3 regions of the Cohnella hashimotonis genome follow, and region 2 is predicted to be linked to each of the others. Evidence: riboswitches for the same ligand, from Rfam matches in the RefSeq annotation. Region 2 holds a riboswitch; each other region holds the start of a gene.

Region 1 (6,239 bases), on a different contig from region 2:
CCGCGGCTGGACGATCGTATCGGCCGTGCCCGTGCCCAAGGCAGGCGGCTCCATGGCTGCCTATGCATTCAGCCAGTTGACGGATCCCTGCCTCGTCGAGGCTGTGGCCGTCGATGCGGGACTGGATATCGGCGAAACGATGATCGGCATGCACTTGCGTCCGGTCGCCGTGCCGGTAAGGCCGTCGGGCCGCTGGATCGGCGAGGCGCGGGTGACGATGGCATACGCGCGCCCGAAGCTGATCGGCGGCGAACGCGCGGTCTACGCGCTGCCAAGCCGGGAGCGGGAGGCGCCGCCTTCCGGAACGTGCGACTGAGCCGCAGCTGTCCGGCTAACGGCGCGCCGAGCGGCCGAGTCCCGGCCGAGATAGCCGGAAAAACCGGCTAACGGCACTTCACGCGAATGCCTTTTCCGCTAACCATCCCTTACAATAAATCAACTTTCCATAACCCTAAGGAGGACCAACCATGACCGCCAATCTGCGCAAGCAAGACCCCGAGATCGTCAAAGCCCTTAACCTCGAGCTCGGCCGCCAACGCGACAACCTCGAGCTGATCGCGTCCGAGAACATTGTGAGCGAAGCCGTCCTCGAAGCGATGGGTACCGTGCTCACGAATAAATATGCGGAAGGCTACCCGGGCAAGCGGTTCTACGGCGGCTGCGAGTACGTCGACATTCCCGAAGAGATCGCCCGCAACCGCGCCAAGGAACTGTTCGGCGCCGACCATGCCAACGTGCAGCCGCACTCCGGCGCGCAGGCGAACCTCGCCGTCTACCTGGCGACGTTGCAACCGGGCGACACCGTGCTCGGCATGAACCTCGCGCACGGCGGCCACCTGACGCACGGTAGCCCGGTTAACGCTTCCGGCCTGCTGTATAACTTCGTCGCTTACGGCGTCGACGAGCAGACCTTCACGATCAACTACGACGAAGTCCGCAAAGCCGCGTTCAAGCACCGTCCGCGTATGATCGTCGCCGGCGCGAGCGCGTATCCGCGCATCATCGACTTTGAAGTGCTCGGCCAGATCGCTCGCGACGTGGGCGCGCTGTTCATGGTCGACATGGCGCATATCGCCGGCCTCGTGGCAGGCGGCCAGCACCCGAGCCCGGTGCCGCACGCGCACTTCGTCACGACGACGACGCACAAGACGCTGCGCGGCCCGCGCGGCGGCCTGATCCTGTGCACCAAGCCTTGGGCGGCGGCGATCGACAAGGCGGTATTCCCCGGCACGCAAGGCGGTCCGCTTATGCACACGATCGCGGCCAAAGCCGTTGCGCTCGGAGAAGCGCTGCAGCCGTCCTTCAAGGACTACGCGGCTAACGTCGTGACCAACGCCAAGGCGCTTGCGGAGTCGCTGACTGCAGAAGGCATCAACCTGGTCTCCGGCGGCACGGACAACCACCTGATGCTCGTGGACACCCGCAGCCTGAACATCACGGGCAAGGATGCCGAGCACTTGCTCGACTCCGTGGGCATCACCGTCAACAAGAACGCGATTCCGTTCGATCCGACGAGCCCGTTCATCACGAGCGGCATCCGCATCGGAACGCCGGCCGTAACTTCGCGCGGCATGGACGCCGCGGCGATGAAAAAGATCGGCCAGGCGATCGCGATCACGCTTAAGAACGCCAAGGACGAGACCAAGCTGGATGAGGCGCGCAAGCTGGTTCGCGAGCTCGCCTCGCAATATCCGCTGTATCAAGGTCTTGAATACTAAGACCAGTCTCGTCAGCGTATCCTAAAAACAGGTACAGGCGCCCATTTTTGACCTTTCGAGGCCGAAATGGGCGCCGTTTGTTTGACGATTCGGAGCATTCAGTATAAACTAAGTGTACGCTTAATTCCCGGTATCGGCCGGGAAACGGGGGAACCAAGTCTTTATGGGGCGAATTGAAGCCATTGCAGGCTTCATAGGGTACCATCTTATCCGAGTCCGTCAGCTAACCTCGTAGGCAGTGGATGGGTCACATCTAATTTATTGAAGCTTGAATGACCCTCGCCGGGTCTTTTGGCGTCTCTACAAGACCCCTCTGTCTGGCTAAGCGTATTGCGCGCGCCTGCTGCAGAAGGGTCTTTTCTGTCCTTCGAGGCGTGTCGACTTTAGACCGGGAGAAGGAGGAATTTACGTTGGCCATGCCTGAATTCGCTAGAAACATGGACCAAGACGCTGCCGCTCCTTTCTGCACGACCACGAATACGTCGTATTATCATAGCCTCATCGACTGGGGCGATGCCAACGATCCGCTTCGCAAGCTGCTGTCTCCGTCTCTGCCGGCGGCCGGCGGCAAAGGGATCTGGGGTGCCTCGGACGAAGAAGCCGAATATTTGGCTCAGGGTTACCGTCACAAGTTTCGGACGTCCGCGTTTCTGATGCTTCCCGAGACGGAGGCGGAGGAGGGCGTGTCGCCTGCGCTCGAATATGTAGCTGCCCATCCGGAGATCCGGCAGGTGATCCTGGCGGGCGGCGATTGCTTCAGTCTGCCCACGCCTAAGCTGCGCAAGCTCATCCAAAGCCTGCGGGCCATCCCGCATGTCGGAATTATCAGGCTCAGCACGCGTATGCCGGTCATGGAGCCGATGCGCATAACGGACGACTTAGGCTTGCTGCGCCTTATCCGCGAATTTTCAACGCCTTCCAAGCCGCTCTATTTGATGGCGCATATTCATCATCCGCGTGAGATGACGGAACAAGCGATCCGTGCGTTTCGCTCGCTCGGCGACGCCGGAGCCGTCATCGTAAACCGGACGCCGATCCTGGGCGGGATCAACGACGCGCCGGAGCTGCTGGGCGAGCTGCTGGAGCGCCTCGAGCTGGCCGGCGTGACCCCGTATTACTTTTTCGTCGACCGTCCGAGGGAGGAGAGCGGCGAGTTCGCCGTGTCGCTGTCCAGAGCCTACCGTCTCGTCGAGGAAGCCAAGCTGACGACTGCGGGACTCGGGCGGCGGGCGCGCCTTGCGGTCAACCACGATGCAGGCTTCATCGAAGTGCTGGCCGTCGAGGGCGGCAAGGCCTATCTCAAGTTCCACGCTTCTCCAGACGACGACGCGGGCAAGTTCATCACGGCGGACTGCCCTGACGACGCGCTGTGGCTAACCGATCTGCCGGGCAGCGAATCCAGGATCGGGTCGCTGACGATCGATTGGACGGACTCCGAGGATTACGGGCTCCGCACTTCTTATGTGAAGCGGCCTTATCAGATCGGAGATTGATCCTTCGCGCTTTTCGTGCCATACATCCGGCTTTGCCTTCCGAGGCGGACCGGATGTATATTTATTTTGGCGGATACTTGGGCGTCTTCGGGGAAATGTTGAAACGGTCGGCCTGTATCCCGCGTACTACAATACATAGCCGCGAACGAGCGGACAAGAGGAGGATTCGTGTAAATGTCTATTTTTAAACGATTGCGCGATCTCACGCTGTCTAACGTATATGCCCTGATCGAAAAGGCGGAAGACCCGGTCAAAATGACCGATCAATATTTGCGCGACATGGCGGAGGATCTCGAGGACGCGGAAAAGGCGGTCGCCGCCCAGATCGCGATCGAGAAACGATTCAAGCAGCTCTACGAGGAACAGGCTGCGCTCGTCGCCAAGCGCGAGGAGCAGGCGAACATCGCGGCGCAGGCGAAAAATATCGACCTCGCGCGCCGCGCGCTCGAGGAAAAGAAGGCTGCGGAGACCAAGGTTGCCGAGTACAAGGCGAGCTATGAGCAGAACAAGCAGGCGGCAGACAATCTGCGTCTGAAGCTCGACGAGATGCGCAAGCAGTTCACCGACCTCAAAAACCGGCGCGAGACGCTTGTCGCCCGTGCGAACGCAGCCAAGGCGCAAGCCGGCATCAACAAGGCGATGGCAGGCTTCGGGACCGACACGGCGATGTCCGGCCTCAGCCGGATGGAAGAGAAGGTCCGGCAGATGGAAGCGCACGCCGAGGCGACCGAGGAGCTCAGCCAGTCCAAGGGCAAGTCGCTGGACGACGAGTTCGCGGCGCTCGGCAAGGACAAAGCCGTCGAGGACGAACTGGCGGCCCTGATGAAAAAGTACGAGAGCTAAGGCGATCCAAGAGGACTCCCCCGCGGGGTCCTTTTTTCAAACGCCCATCTAAGCTAAAATAAGGAAAGTATGTTATGGCGCGTCCGAAACGGAGCGCTTCGGGCGGCTCGTTCCCGCAAGTCGATGCGGAACCGCCCGGTTTTTAACCGCGGGAGGAGAGGCGTTAACATTGACGATTGAAAACGTGGTCGGCACGCTGCTGTGGACGGCGGCGGGCGCGGTGCTCCTGTTCATTCTTATGGGCATCGACGCTTATTTTACCAAGTACAAGGATATGGCCGAGATGAAGCGGGGCAATACGGCAGTCACCGTTCGGTTTGTGTTGAAGCTCGTCGCACAGGGTTACATCCTGTCCCGCTCGATCGTGACGTCCGACGATTTGGGCGAAGCGCTGCTCGTCTCCTTCATATCGTTCGTCATCCTCTTCGTGCTGGAGTGGATCGTCGAATTCGCGTTCAGACGGATTGGCGATTTGCGCTTGGACGAGGGCGTGCGGGACGGCATCGTAGGGCATGGTCTGATCGCGGGCTCCCTGCATCTGGTCGGTGCGATGATCATCGGCTCGTGCCTGTAGGGCTGCGGGAGAGGAGGACAAGAGATGAGCTTGTTCAAGCGGGTTAAAAATATTTTAAAAAAAGCCGAGCCGCTACCTCAGGAGCGCAGCGTGCTGACGATGGGGCCCGGAGATGTATGCGAGGTGTCGCTGGTCACCTACCAGGTGACCGGGCGCATCAAGCCGACGGCTCGCAACGAGGTGTGGCTGACGCTTCGGGACGGCGCGGACGTTCGCTATTTGAACATCGAACAGCGGCTCGATACGGCGTATTCCTTGTTCAGCACGATTGACGGGCGTCTCGATTCGATGGACGAGGTCCCGGCGCATATCGAGCTGGACGGTGTCGATTATCATCTGGAAGATCAATATAGCACGCGGATCGTCGAGGCGGGCAGCACGCCTTTTACCTCGGCTGGAGGCGAGCTTTACGTATGGCGTTTTCAATCCGACGGGCGCAAGCTGCTGCGGATCGAATGGCAGGACGGGCGCTTCATGCTGTATGAAGGCGAGAGCGTGCTGCCGGGAGACGTGGAGTGGCTGAGAGGAAGCGGACGATGAGCCGGCCGGCGCGCCGGCGATCCGGTCGCGGATGGCTGCGTTCCTCCATTCACCTGACCGTCATGCTGGCTCTCGTCGTAACGCTGCTGTCCGCGTGCGGGTCGAGCCTTAACGTTAAGGAAACGTATCCGCTTGAATCGGTCAGCGGCAGCGGCAGCCAGACCTCGTATGTCTACAGGGCGGCGGGCGAGACGGTTCAGGAGGTCGCGACCGCGCTGGAGGCCAAGAAGAAGCCCGAGCAGGTGTCCAAGGACGATCCCGAGCATATGTTTCTCGTCTATTCGGATCAGATCATTCACGTGCAAAAAGATCCGAACAAGCCGGAGGACAGCCTCATCGAGGTCGACTCCAAGGAATATGTGCGGCAGAACTACAGCCCCTCTTTCCTGGAAGGCTACCTGCTCGCGAGCTTGATCGGCAATCTGTTCGATTCGTCGCGGGGCGGTTATTACGGCGACTACCGCGGCTACGGCAACCAGAAGTCGTATCCGCCGACCACCGGCTCTTACCGGACGCCGACGGTGAGCGATCAGAAGGTCGCGCCGCCGCTCACGGTGGACAAGAAGGGCTCGATCTTCAAGCGGGGCAGCAAGTCCGACTCCGGCAGCAGCGTAGGGTCTGACGGACTGTTCGGCAAAAAGAAGCCGACGACGGGCAGCATCACACGCGACGGCACGAGCGGCTCCAAGGGCAAATCCGGCTCAAGCTTCAAGCCTCGCAAGACGACGAAGCCGCGAACGAGCTTCGGCGGCTCGGGGAGGATCAGGCGACGATGACGGCCTTGACCGGAAATTAACAAAAACCATATCGGCGTGAAGCACGCGCCGCTTGTTCCCTCATTTCGGATGATGGGAGCGGGCGGCGTTTTTGTTTTTATTCGGCGTGATGGGGAGATGAGAAAAGATGAATTTCGGCAGTGAAGAGATAGCTTTTAGCTTGGAGCGCTTCAAGTCCGATCCTTCCTACGTGCAAGGCGATCCGGAGGTCAACCGTCAGTTCGAAAAAGCATTCGCTACTTGGTGGGCAGCGACAATCAGGGCAGCCAAAGGTGCCAGGCTTCAGCGGCTGAGG
Region 2 (6,239 bases):
GGCCTTCCGGCGTCTCATCCCGGATCGAAGCGATCGCCGCCCAGGCGGCCGTCTCTTCGATGCGGGCATCGCCGACCGCTACGATGTCGCTCGCCATCCGGTTGCCGAAGGTGATCGTACCGGTCTTGTCGAGAATCATCGTGTTGATGTCGCCCGCGGCCTCGACCGCCTTGCCCGACATCGCGAGCACGTTGAACTGTGTCACCCGGTCCATGCCGGCGATGCCGATCGCGGACAGGAGCCCGCCGATCGTCGTCGGAATCAGACAGACCAGCAGCGCGATCAGCACCGGCACCTCCAGCTTGACGTCCACGTAGGACGCGATCGGTCCGAGCGTGACGACGACGATCAGGAAAATAATCGTGAGGCTGATCAGCAGCGTATTCAGCGCGATCTCGTTGGGGGTCTTCTGCCGCTTGGCGCCTTCGACGAGCGCGATCATCCGATCGATGAACGTCTCGCCGGGATCGCTCGTAATACGGATCTTGATCCGGTCGCTGACAACCCGCGTGCCGCCCGTTACCGAGTTGAAGTCCCCGCCCGCCTCCTTGATGACAGGCGCGGATTCGCCGGTGATCGCGGACTCGTCGACGGATGCCAGCCCCTCGATCACTTCGCCGTCCCCGGGAATCATCTCTCCCTGCGAGACGACGACGATATCTCCCTTGCGAAGCTCGGTCGAGGGCACCGTTTTTACGCCGCCGCCGTTAACGACCTTATTGGCGGTAATTTCTTTTTTCGTCCGCTTCAGCGTATCGGCCTGCGCCTTGCCTCTGCCCTCGGCCAGCGCTTCGGCGAAGTTGGCGAACAGCACCGTGAACAGCAGGATCAGAAATACCGTCAGATTGAAGCCGATGCGGTCCTTCGCATCGAAGTAACCGGGAAAGAGCGTCATGAGCAGCACGATGACCGTGCCGACCTCGACAACGAACATGACCGGATTTTTCATCATGACCGCCGGATTCAGCTTGATCGCGCTCGCCTTCAGGGCGTCTGCGACCAGCGGTCCGGAAAACATGCTTTTTTTGCGTTTATCGTTCACGGCTGCTTCACTCCATCTCTTATTGGCGAATCGTCAGATGCTCCGCGACGGGTCCGAGCACGATCGCAGGCAGGAAGGTCAGCGCGCCGATCAGAATGACCGTCCCGATCAGCAGGAAGGTGAACAGCGCGTTATCCGTGCGGAACGTGCCGATCGTCTCGGGCACCCATTGCTTGCGCGTCATCGAACCGGCGACGGCCAGCAGCGCGATCATCGAAACGTAGCGTCCGAAAAACATGACGAGGCCGGTCGTAACATTCCAGAACGGCGTATTGTCCGCCAAGCCTTCAAAGCCTGAGCCGTTGTTGGCGGCAGAAGACGTATATTCGTACAGCACCTGCGAGATGCCGTGAAAACCGGGATTCGATATCGATCCCTTGCCCAGATCGGTCAGGAAGGCGATCGCCGTCGGCGCCAAGATGATGAACGGATGGGCCAGTATCGCGACCGCGATCAGCTTCATCTCGCGCGGCTCGATCTTGCGTCCGAGGAACTCCGGCGTCCGGCCGACCATGAGGCCGCAGATGAACACGGCGAGCATCGCGTACATCAGCATGTTGACGAGGCCGACGCCTTTGCCGCCGAATACGACGTTCAGCATCATCTCGGCGAGCGGCACCAGACCGCCTAGCGGAGTCAGCGTATCGTGCATATTGTTGACCGTGCCCGTCGTCGCCGCCGTCGTCACCGTCGTGAACAGCGCGGACTGAGCGATGCCGAAGCGAACTTCCTTCCCTTCCATGCTGCCCTGCGAAGCGTCGATGCCGAGCGCTTCCAGCGCGGGATTGCCGCTCTTCTCCGCCGTGTAGGCGACCGTCAGAAACACGAGGAACAGCGCCATCATCGCCGAGAAAATAACCCAGCCGTGCTTGCGGCTCTTCGCAAATCGGCCATACGTGAAGGGCAGCGCCGCGGGCAATGCCCACATCGACAGAATCTCGATCACGTTGGTCAACGCGCTTGGATTCTCGAACGGATGCGCCGAGTTCGCGCCGAAAAAGCCGCCGCCGTTCGTGCCCAGATGCTTGATCGCTTCCAGCGAGGCGACCGGTCCGATAGCGATCTGCTGCGCGGCGCCCTGCAGCGTCGTCACCGACAGCGTCGGATCCAGCGTTTGCGGCACCTGCAGCGCCACCAATACGAGCGTTACGAGAATGGCAAGCGGGAAAAAAATCCGGGTGTGCGATTTGACGAAGTCCTCGAAGAAGTTGCCCAGCGTCCTTCCTTTGCTCGTAATGCCTCTGACAAAAGCCACCGCCACCGAGAACCCGGTCGCCGCGGACGTGAACATCATCATCATGATGACCGCCATCTGCGAAAAGTAGCTTAAGCCCGTCTCGCCGCTGTAATGCTGCAGGTTCGTATTCGTAATGAAGCTGATGACCGTATTGAGGACCAGCGTCGGCTCCATGTTGCCGATGCCGTTCGGATTGAAAGGCAGTCCGCTTTGTATCCGCAGCAGAATGTAGCTGACCGCCACGAGCACGAAGTTGGTCGCGACGAAGCTGAGCGCGTACCGCTTCCAGCTCATCCCCGGACGGACTTTAAGTCCGAGTATCGCGAAGATCGGCTTCTCGGCCCAGCCGAACAGTCCGTCGGTCCGATTGGGAGCGTTGGAGAAGACGTGGAAAACATAATTTCCGAGCGGCTTGGCGATCAGCACGAGAATGCCGATGACGATGACGATTTGCAAGAGATCCATGGCCTTTCCTCCTTGGGCTAAAGCGACTCAGATAAGCGTATCGTTAAAATTTCTCCGGGTGCAGCAAGGCGTACACCAGGTAGATCAGCAGCAGGCCGGTGAAAATCAGCACGATCGTCATGCGCGCTCGCCTCCCGCATCGTCGATCGATTTGTCGCACCAGATTACGAATCCGGCGACAAGCGCAAAGGCGGCGAGTAACGTCAACGTCATCCAAATATCGAGCAAGGTCATACACTCCTTTTTAAAATCAATCGAGCAGACGGCTGAGCAAAAATCCGACTTCCCCGGTTTGCGTACGCACCACGTATCTCGCGCCCAGCTTTTTGTAAATGACTTCCGGATGCCAGGCATGCGTAACGACAGTAATCGCAAGACACGAGCACCCGGTCGCCCATTGCAAATACCGGCAGGTCAGCGGCAGGCTGGATTCGAAAATGAACACCCGTCCGATCGGAAATGCGGGCGCGGCGGCGTTCTCGTTGATACAGGAAGTATTTACATGCACAACTTCGCTTACTCCGATCTTCCGCAGCGCCTTTTCTTCTCTGCCGTTGTTCGTAAGCGCGGCTACAGGCAGCTTTTTGTACAGCGCCTGGCGAATGAAGTCTCTCCCCGCCGCATCCGACGCAGCCACTAAAATACGACGTTGTTCCATAAGCTCCCCCTCCTAAGTAGGAAGAAGGCAACAAAAAAGAAGCCCGGCAAAGGAGGAACCTTTCCCGCGGCTTCTGATCAAGACCGTCGTCTTGGATCGCGCGCGACAAGTGTTGCCTCTCCGATACGCTTGCGAGGTTAGCTGTCGGATTCGGGCGCGAGAGCCGCCCTACGCCGGGCACTGTCATGTGCCTGGCGATTCACCCCGTGGAGCCGTATATGGCCCCGATTGGTTCCCCCGTTCCTGCTCGTTCCAGGATTCAGCGTCTAACGATTTTGTGAAAGCCATTTGTTAAAACAGTCTCGCAATCCCTTCCCTCATCAAACCGTCAATCCGCTGCCTCCGTGCTAGCCAGGCACCGTTCTGCACGTATCTTACGCCCGGCTGAACTTGCTGTAAAGGAACCCAAATCGGATTTAAATGGATATTCGATTAAAATCGATAGAAATGGAAATAAAAAAGGTACTGTTCTCCCGTTTTCTCTCGAATACTGAATATTATTAAGATTATGAGTGATTTTTATAGTATTTTTACACCTCTTTACGGTTTATTTTCTTCGCTGTTTACAGTAACCTTAAGGAAAACGAGTCCGGAAATTCGTGCGGGCGGGAAGTGTAAATTCGTGCGGAACCTGCAAGCTTTATGGGCGCGCTGGCGGCCTTATGCAAGCATCACCCTTCTGGTCGCGCTCATGACGGTCGTCATGCATGTGCTCGGCCTCGCGTTCGATCTGGTGAATATTGCGCTGATCTATTTATTTCCGATCCTCGTCAGCGCGGTCTGGTGGGGTCTTCGCCCTGCGATCTATGCGGCCGTACTCGCGATCGTCGCGCTGGATTTCTTTTTTGTCCCGCCGACGCTCAGCTTCTCGGTGGCGGACCTGCGTTATTTGGTATCGTTCGCCGTCTACGTGGCCGTCGCCGCGCTGACCGCCAGCCTGGCTTCAAGGCTCAAGCAGCAGTTGCTTTATGCCAAGCAGAGAGAAGCGCAGACGACGGCGCTATATACGCTGAGCAGGCAGATGAACGCGATCACCGACGTGAACGTGTTGCTCGATAACGTCTCCCGTCAAGCGGCGCAATCGATGGGCAGCGAGGTCGCCATTTATATGCCGGACGCAAAGGGCACTCTGGTGCTTAGCCACCGCTCCGCCGCGGATAGCGATTGGGGACGAGGCGAAGCGGAAAAAGCGACCGCCAAGCTGGCCTTCGATCACGGCGAAGCGATCGGCTATGGCTCGCATACGCTGCGCGACGCGCCCGGCTGCTATTTGCCGCTGCGAACCGAGGAGCGCGTATACGGCGTGCTCGCGCTTAATCTGAAGGAGCGGAAGAGCTTGTTTACTGCCGGACAGCGAGAAATGCTCGAGGCGCTTGGCGGACTGGCCGCTAGCGCCGTCGCCCGCGCGAAGCTGGCCGAGGAAGCCAAGATCGCGCATCTGACGGCCGAATCGGAACGTCTGCGCACGGCGATCCTGGATTCCGTTTCCCATGAGCTGCGGACGCCGCTTGCCGCGATCATCGGCTCCGCCACCGTGCTGGCGTCGGACGACGCGCCGTTCACCTCCGAGGACCGGAAGGAGTTGTCGATCAATATTCGCGACGGCGCGCTGCGGATGAACCGGCTGGTGAAAAATCTGCTCAGCATGGTGCAGCTCGAGAGCGGCATGCTGCGGCTGCGGAGAAACTGGTGCGACGTTGAGGATCTGGTCGGGGTAACGCTGGCCCAGGTTCAGGACTACAAGGAGCATCGCAAGTTTAGAGTGCGGCTGCCCGAACACGTCCCGTTGGTATCGGGCGACGAAGTGCTGCTGGAGCAAATGCTGGCGAACGTCGTCGGCAATGCGATCAAGTACAGCCCGGATTACAGCGAGATCGACATCGCGGTGTCGTTCGACTCGGACACACTGGTCATTGCGGTGGCCGATCAGGGGATCGGACTTGCGGAGGAGGAATACGGGCGGATATTCGACAAGTTTTATCGTGCCGATGCCACGAGGCAAGTAACGGGCACGGGCTTGGGCCTCGCCATCTGCAAAGGAATCGCGGAGCTGCACGGCGGCACGATATCGGGAAGGCGCAACGAGCCGCATGGCACGGTAATGACGATCGCGCTTCCGCTGGGCGATGCCGGCGAACGGCAGGACCGGCGGGACTGGCAGGACCGGCAGGATCGGTTAAAGGAACAGGAAACGGAGAACGATGGCGATGAATGAGCAAGGCGCACGAATTTTGATCGTGGATGACGAGCCGCAAATTCGCAAGCTGCTTCGCGTAACTTTACAGGCATACCGATTCGTCATTCACGAGGCGGCGACCGGCGAGGAAGGGCTGCAGCAGGCGGCGCTGGTTCGGCCGGATTTGATTTTGCTTGATCTCGGGCTGCCGGATCTGCCGGGCCTGGAGGTGCTCAGCCGCATCCGGGAATGGTCGCTGGCGCCGATTATCGTGCTGACGGCCAAGGATCGGGAGGAAGACAAGATCGTGGCGCTGGACGGCGGGGCGGACGATTATGTGACCAAGCCGTTCAGCATGGGCGAGCTCGTCGCCCGCATCCGGGTGGCGCTGCGGCATGCGGCTTCTCAATCGATTAACGAGCCGGTCCTGACGTTCGGCGCGCTGACCATCGATCTGATTCATCGCGTCGTCGAATTGAACGGAGAGCGGGTCAAGCTGACGCCGACCGAATACGACCTGCTCAAGCTGCTGGCCGTGAGCGCCGGCAAAGTCGTCACCCAGCGGCACCTGCTGCAGCAGGTGTGGGGCGATCAGCATAGCGAGTCCGACAGCCACTACCTGCGCGTGTACATCGGCCACCTGCGCAAAAAGCTGGAGGCG
Region 3 (6,239 bases), 220 kb from region 2:
TCGTCTTGATCCCGCCGCCCGTCGAGCCCGGAGACGCGCCGATGAACATCAGGATGATGATGAAAAACTGCGTCGCCTGCCGCAAATCCGCAAGGTTCAACGTATTGATCCCGGCGGTGCGGGGACTGACCGACTGCGTAAATGCGGATAAAATCTTAGTACCCGTTTTTAACGGTCCCATCGTGGCGGGATTCGAGTATTCGAATGCGAGAATAACGATGGCGCCGAACAGAATCAGCGATCCCGACATGGTCAGGACGACCTTGGAATGCAGGGACAGCCTGCGGCCGCCTCGAAGGTCCGTCAAGTCGGAGAGCACCACAAAGCCCAGGCCCCCCGTCACGATGAGCGCCATCGCGATCAGATTGACCCAAGGATCGCCCGCATAGGCAGTGAGGCTGCGGAAGCTTCCCATCAGATCGAACCCCGCGTTGTTGAAAAAGGAGACCGCATGAAAGATCCCGTAGTATATCGCTCTTCCCGGACTCATATCTCTAAGGAAGCAAGCCGTGAACAGCAAAGCGCCTGCCGCTTCGATCGACAGGGCATACAGCACGACGCGTCGGACGAGCCGTACGATCCCTTCGATGCTGCTCTGATTGAGCGCCTCCTGGAGGATCAGCCGTTCCTTGAGCGAGATGCGCCGCTTCAGGAAGATCGCGAACAACGTCGCCATCGACATGAAGCCGAGACCTCCGATCTGGATCATCGCCAGGATGACGATCTGACCGAACATGGAGTAGTGGTCGCCGGTGTCGACGACGACCAGGCCGGTGACGCAGGTGGCGGAAGTCGCCGTGAAAAGCGCGTCTATATATCGCGTCTGCACGCCGGCGCTCGAAGCGGCGGGCAGCTGCAGCAGGAAGGAGCCCAGGCCGATGATCAAGGCGAAGCCGAGCGCCAGCGTCCGCGGAGGAGAGGCAACCAGCCATGTGAACATTTTTTTGTGCAAGCCGTTCTCCTCCTTCACGCTAGGTTTACCCGATAATGATGCGGCCTTCCGCCTCGCGATACAGCGTGCGCCCGGACTTGGAGCCCAGCGCGTACGTCATCGTCAGCGGGCCGAGACGCCCGATGAACATGAGGACGATGATGAGAACCTGGCCGAATGCCGACAAGTCACCGGTTATCCCGGCGGACAATCCGACCGTCGCATAGGCGGACATGACTTCGAAAAGTATGACCAGAAACGCCTGCTCCTCGGTAATCGAGAGGATCATGACGGACGTGATGACGATCGCCAGCGACAGCATCGTAACCGTAATCGCGCGGTTGACTTTGGCCCGCTCGACGCGCAGTCCGAGCAGCACGACGTCAGTGCGGCCGCGAAGCATCGCCCAGACAGCCGCCGCAAGCACCGCGAACGCAGTCGTCTTGATGCCGCCGCCGGTGGAGCCTGGCGAGGCGCCGACGAACATGAGCAGCACCATCGCAAACTGCGTCGCGTCCCGCAAGGAGCCGATATCGACGGTGCTGACGCCGGCGGAGCGGGTGGATACGGACTGCAGCGCTGCCGCAAGCACCTTGTCTCCGAACGACAGCGGGCCGAACGTGAGCTCGTTCGTGTATTCGAAGATCAGGATGGTGACAGTGCCGAGCACGATGAGAAACGCCGATACCCAGAGCACGACTTTGGAATGGTAAGACAGCTTTCGTCGCGTCCTCAGCTCCACCAGGTCGGATAAAACGACGAAGCCTACGCCCCCGAGCACGACGAGCGCGATCGCAAGGATGTTCATATAAGGATCACCGACGTACCCGGCCATGCTGCGGAAATTGCCGAACAGATCGAAGCCGCCGTTGTTGAAAAAGGAAACGCTGTGGAACACGCCATAATAAAGCGCCTGCCTGAAATGCATCTCGTGCATGAACCGGAAGGTAAACAGCAGAGCGCCGACCGCCTCGATGCAGAGCGCATAAATGAGGACGCGCTTCACGAGACGAACGATGCCCTCGAGGCTGCCCTGGTTCATCGCTTCCTGCAGCACGAGACGATCCTTGAGCGAGAGGCGGCGTCCGGCGAAAAAAGCGAACAGCGTGCCCATCGTCATGAAGCCGAGTCCGCCGAGCTGCACGAGCACAAGGATGACCCAGCGGCCGAATACGGAGAAGTATCCAATCGTATCAAGCCGCATTAGACCCGTCACGCAGGTAGCCGAGCTGGAGACGAAAAAAGCTTCTAGCCAAGGCGTCGGCTCGCCGGACACTGTGGAGATCGGAAGTCTGAGCAGCAGCGCGCCGACGGCGATAATAAAGGCGAAACCGATCGTCAGCACGCGCGGCGGGGAAGCATATAGCCAGCCGATGATTTTCTTAAGCAAGTACGATTCACCTCATGTCGGCAAACGGTTGAAAAAGCGCGCAAAAAAAGACACTGGAGCTCCAGTGCCTTGGCGCACGGCGATCCTGTCTGGCAGCCTACGAGGTTAGCTGACGGGTTCGGGCCAGATCAGGCTGCCCTATCCGGCGCTTGACGCGCGCAGAATTCACCCCGGAAAAGCTTAAGTGGTTCCCCCGTTTTCTTTGCGGAAATTCGGCTGGGTAGTATGATGGAGAAACGATGGTTCGGATGCCATAAAAAACATTACACCGCATTATAGTCTGTCCGATAGGTACGCACAACAGCAGAAATGCGAAAAATCGCCTTGTATGAGGATATACGGACGTTATTAGGCCGTGTAACAGCTTTTTTACGGGGATTCTAGCTCTTTCTCTTGTTTTGGCTTCAATTCCTATCGATAATAAGCGGAAGGGCCAGCTATTGCCGATAAATAGAGGATGTATACGCTTTTTCAGATCAATTCGGAATCGGAGTGGATAATTTGAGATCATCCAAATGGGCTGTCGCCGCCGGAATCGGCCTTCTTATCTTCCTGTTCATGCAAGTATTGCCGGCAATCGCGCCGGCTATGAAAGGCGAATCCAAAGCGATCGGCCGCGGGGAGGCGAAGCGGATCGGCCTTGCTTACGCCGCGGAGCACTGGGGGATGGATCTCGGCGAAGGGTCCGACGCGACGATTACGCATGTGGGCGACGACCGGATGGCGGCCTATATGACCAAGCACAAGCTGACCGACGAATACGACCGCGACTGGGATGCGCGCTATCCGACGGACGTATACGCGGTCGATATCCATGCGGCCGACGGCAGCGTTGACCGCGTTTCCATCCACATGGAGACGGGCAAGGTCGTCGGCTGGGCGCGCGTCGGCGATGCCATGACCGATGTGGACAAAGCGGCCACAGGCGACGTTGACGCGCGGACAGCCGAAGCGATCGCGTGGCTGAAGACGCAGCCGGACTACGACGCCTCGGCCTGGGAGCCCACCGGCAGCCTGACGCCGGGCGGGTCGGTCGTTCTGCAGAGCCGCAAGACCGGCTTGTCGGATGCGCATGTGCAGCTGCTCGTAAAGCCCGACAAGGTGCTTACTTACCGGTACGCGCTGCCCCAGGCATTCGCGGACGAAATTGCGAAGCAGCGCAAAATCGCCGACAAGCTGTCCATGACCGGCTTCCTGCTGCCGCAGATCGTCATGTTCGTGCTCGCCGTTATTTACGCCGCGGCCTGCAGGGGATGGACGTCGTTCAAACGCGGGCTGTTCTTGTCCGCAGCCTTCTTTGTCATGTATGCGGGTTTTATGTTCAACCTGCGCCCGGGACTGCGGGCATCATCCGTTGACATGAATGCGATCGCCTCGGAAAACAACGTGTCGGCGCTGCTCGTTACGAATGTCGTCATTCTGTTTATTCAGGCGCTGCTCACGTACTTCGCCGCCGTCGGCGGCGACGGCCTGTGGCGCTCGCTGGGCCGCTCGCTCTGGCCGCGCTGGCAGGACGCGGATTACGGCAGCCAGATCATGACCGCCATGAAGCAGGGCTATATGCTCGCCGTCATCTTGCTTGCCGCCCAGGCGATCGTTTTGACGGCGCTTGGCTTGATGCTCGGCACCTATTACGGCTCCGATCCGAGCCAATCCGCCTACAATATGTATTATCCTTGGCTGCTTCCCTTGCTTGCTTGGTGCGCCGGCATCTCGGAGGAGATCCAGACTCGCTTTTTCGGCATCGGCCTTGTACGCAAATGGCTCGGCGTTTTCATCAGATCCAAACCGGCAGGCTCGCACGACGCTTCAGGCTCCCATATCGCGGTTTCCAGAGCGCTGACGGCAATCGCCGTTCTGCCCGCGACCGCCGTATGGGCGTTCGGCCACGTCGGCTATGCCGTTTTTCCGTGGCAGACCCGCTTCATCGAGCTCATGATTATCGGCGCCCTGTTCGCCTGGTTTATGCTGCGATTCGGCCTGCTAACCGTTATATTCGCCCACGTCGTTCTCGATTCTACCCTGATGGCCGTCCAGATGCTGTCCGACGGGCTGTCGTCCGACAATCTCGCAGGCTTGGTCAGCGTTCTCCTGCCGGCTGCCGTCGCAATGGGGATCGCCTGGCTTCACCAACGGAGAAAGGGCGGATCGGCTTCGTCCGCAGGCTTCTCTCGTTAGAGGACTTGCGGCGTAATCTCGGGATGCGCGCCCAGTTTTGTTTTGACGAGCTTACGCCGCTCCAGACGTATATGCATGACAAAGTCGGCGAGCAAGAATGGAGCGGCGGCCGCAAAAAACAGCCCCCATTTTTGGAGCGCCAACAGCAGTAAATGGATCACGTCGCTCATCACAGCAAACCGGACCTGCCCCTCCAGGCCCGGCGTATTGCTGATTAATGTGATGCCGTACGCCCCTTTTTGCCCGACATCAAAGCGATACATCGGATCGCCTTTCATACGTTTTAAGATATAGGGCATCCGACGTATCCTCCGTCAAATCAAGGGATATCCTTCCATCGTCTACCATGGCGATTACCTGATCGAACAGCCGGCCGCTTGGATGGCTTGGCATGGGGGCGGACGCGCTGCTTCCGTTTATATCGCCGATCCATTCATAAAAAATCTCATATTCGCCCGGCTTTAAATGGACGACCGTTTTAGCGTTTAGAGCGACGTATTCGCGGTTATGAAACCCGGAGAAGAAGGCGATGGCGCTCGTCAAAAGACCGGCGATGAGGATGCAGCCGGCGAGAACGAGGGGGCCGAATTGGCGCAAAAAAGCGAGCATGTGAGCGCTCCTCGGTTAACGATTTTGATTGGATTGCGGCGGATCGATGATCATCCGATGTTCTTGGTCTTGGTCCTGCTTCCACTTCTGCTGTCGCAAAGCTCCGGGCGGCCATCGCTGCATGCTTTGCTTGGTCTCCGCAAGCTTCCGCGTTTCGATCCGCGCGTATACGACGTATCCTGCGATCAGAAACGGAGCGGCGGCCGCGAACGAAAGTCCCAGTTTCTAATTTCTGATATCAAAGCAACGATGCAAACGACGAATCCTGCGAGGAGAATACAACCGGCGAGGATCAATAGCGGAACTGACGGAGAAAGGCTGACATGACAGTACTCCCTTGGAATCGAATAACGGACTGAAATTGCATATTATTGGTAGTATAGCCTAGTTGGCGATTACCGTGCAGTTATTTTTTAAAAAGCAAAAAGGCAGCCGCGTCGAGAGAAGCTTTCTTCTCTTCGCGTCTGCCTTTCCTCGATTCGTCCTGTCCGCGTTCTGGTTCAGCCTGCGGAACCGTTCAAGCCTTGCAGTTCATCCAGCAGCATCGTCCGCGTGACCGGATCGTCGAAATTCCATTGACTATCCATCGTGTGCACCTGGCCGTTTTTGACCGCAGGCAACGACTTCCACAAGCTGCTCGTGAACAGCGCCTCCGCCTGCGCTTTGGTTTCGTCTTCCTCGTCCTTTAAAATGTACAGCTCGTCTCCGATGTAGTCCGACATGACCTCTACCGAGATCTCGGCAAACCGCTCGTCGCCGTCGATCAACGCTTGCACTTTAGCCGGCGGCACATACCCGAGCGCGTCATACAGAGACACGGAGAGTCCTTGGTGGCCCATGACGTACAGCACCTTGCCCATCATGAGCAGCACGGTAGCCGACCGGCCCTGCTTGCCTTGTTGCGCCAACAGTTCCTTCGTCTGCTTCACCTTCGCATCGTATGCCGCGATATAATCGTCCGCAGCCGTTTCCTTGCCCAGCACGCCGGCGATCTCGCGCATGCGCACGAAACCGCCGTTTTCCGAAATGGCGACGGTCGGCGCGATTTTCTCCAGCGGAGCCAGCCCCTGATCGTCCCAGTCGTTAAAAATAATAAGATCCGGATTTTGCGCCGTTACTTTCTCAAGGTTG

What was found. A riboswitch is a leader RNA that binds a small molecule or an ion and turns the genes downstream of it on or off. The one in region 2 is predicted to bind cyclic di-AMP.
Region 1: linked by a shared signal. The riboswitch ahead of KB449_RS35260 (KamA family radical SAM protein) and the one ahead of KB449_RS05925 (hypothetical protein) in region 2 are both predicted to bind cyclic di-AMP.
Region 3: linked by a shared signal. The riboswitch ahead of KB449_RS05185 (TrkH family potassium uptake protein) and the one ahead of KB449_RS05925 (hypothetical protein) in region 2 are both predicted to bind cyclic di-AMP.

What each region holds. Positions count from the first base shown of each region.
Region 1 covers NZ_JAGRPV010000002.1:160,713-166,951, forward strand. Annotated here, with positions in the region: gene KB449_RS35250 (TIGR01440 family protein) at 1-316, shown strand, start outside; gene KB449_RS35255 (serine hydroxymethyltransferase) at 468-1,718, shown strand; cyclic di-AMP (ydaO/yuaA leader) riboswitch at 1,826-1,971, shown strand; gene KB449_RS35260 (KamA family radical SAM protein) at 2,135-3,211, shown strand; gene KB449_RS35265 (PspA/IM30 family protein) at 3,386-4,054, shown strand; gene KB449_RS35270 (DUF350 domain-containing protein) at 4,224-4,628, shown strand; gene KB449_RS35275 (DUF4178 domain-containing protein) at 4,653-5,168, shown strand; gene KB449_RS35280 (DUF4247 domain-containing protein) at 5,165-5,944, shown strand; gene KB449_RS35285 (hypothetical protein) at 6,072-6,239, shown strand, end outside.
Region 2 covers NZ_JAGRPV010000001.1:1,541,621-1,547,859, reverse strand. Annotated here, with positions in the region: gene kdpB (potassium-transporting ATPase subunit KdpB) at 1-1,042, opposite strand, end outside; gene kdpA (potassium-transporting ATPase subunit KdpA) at 1,062-2,744, opposite strand; gene kdpF (K(+)-transporting ATPase subunit F) at 2,788-2,865, opposite strand; gene KB449_RS05925 (hypothetical protein) at 2,995-3,402, opposite strand; cyclic di-AMP (ydaO/yuaA leader) riboswitch at 3,514-3,677, opposite strand; gene KB449_RS05920 (ATP-binding protein) at 4,025-5,617, shown strand; gene KB449_RS05915 (response regulator) at 5,604-6,239, shown strand, end outside.
Region 3 covers NZ_JAGRPV010000001.1:1,324,190-1,330,428, reverse strand. Annotated here, with positions in the region: gene KB449_RS05190 (TrkH family potassium uptake protein) at 1-940, opposite strand, end outside; gene KB449_RS05185 (TrkH family potassium uptake protein) at 978-2,321, opposite strand; cyclic di-AMP (ydaO/yuaA leader) riboswitch at 2,402-2,549, opposite strand; gene KB449_RS05180 (CPBP family intramembrane glutamic endopeptidase) at 2,823-4,499, shown strand; gene KB449_RS05175 (hypothetical protein) at 4,496-4,798, opposite strand; gene KB449_RS05170 (hypothetical protein) at 5,007-5,435, shown strand; gene KB449_RS05165 (ABC transporter substrate-binding protein) at 5,609-6,239, opposite strand, start outside.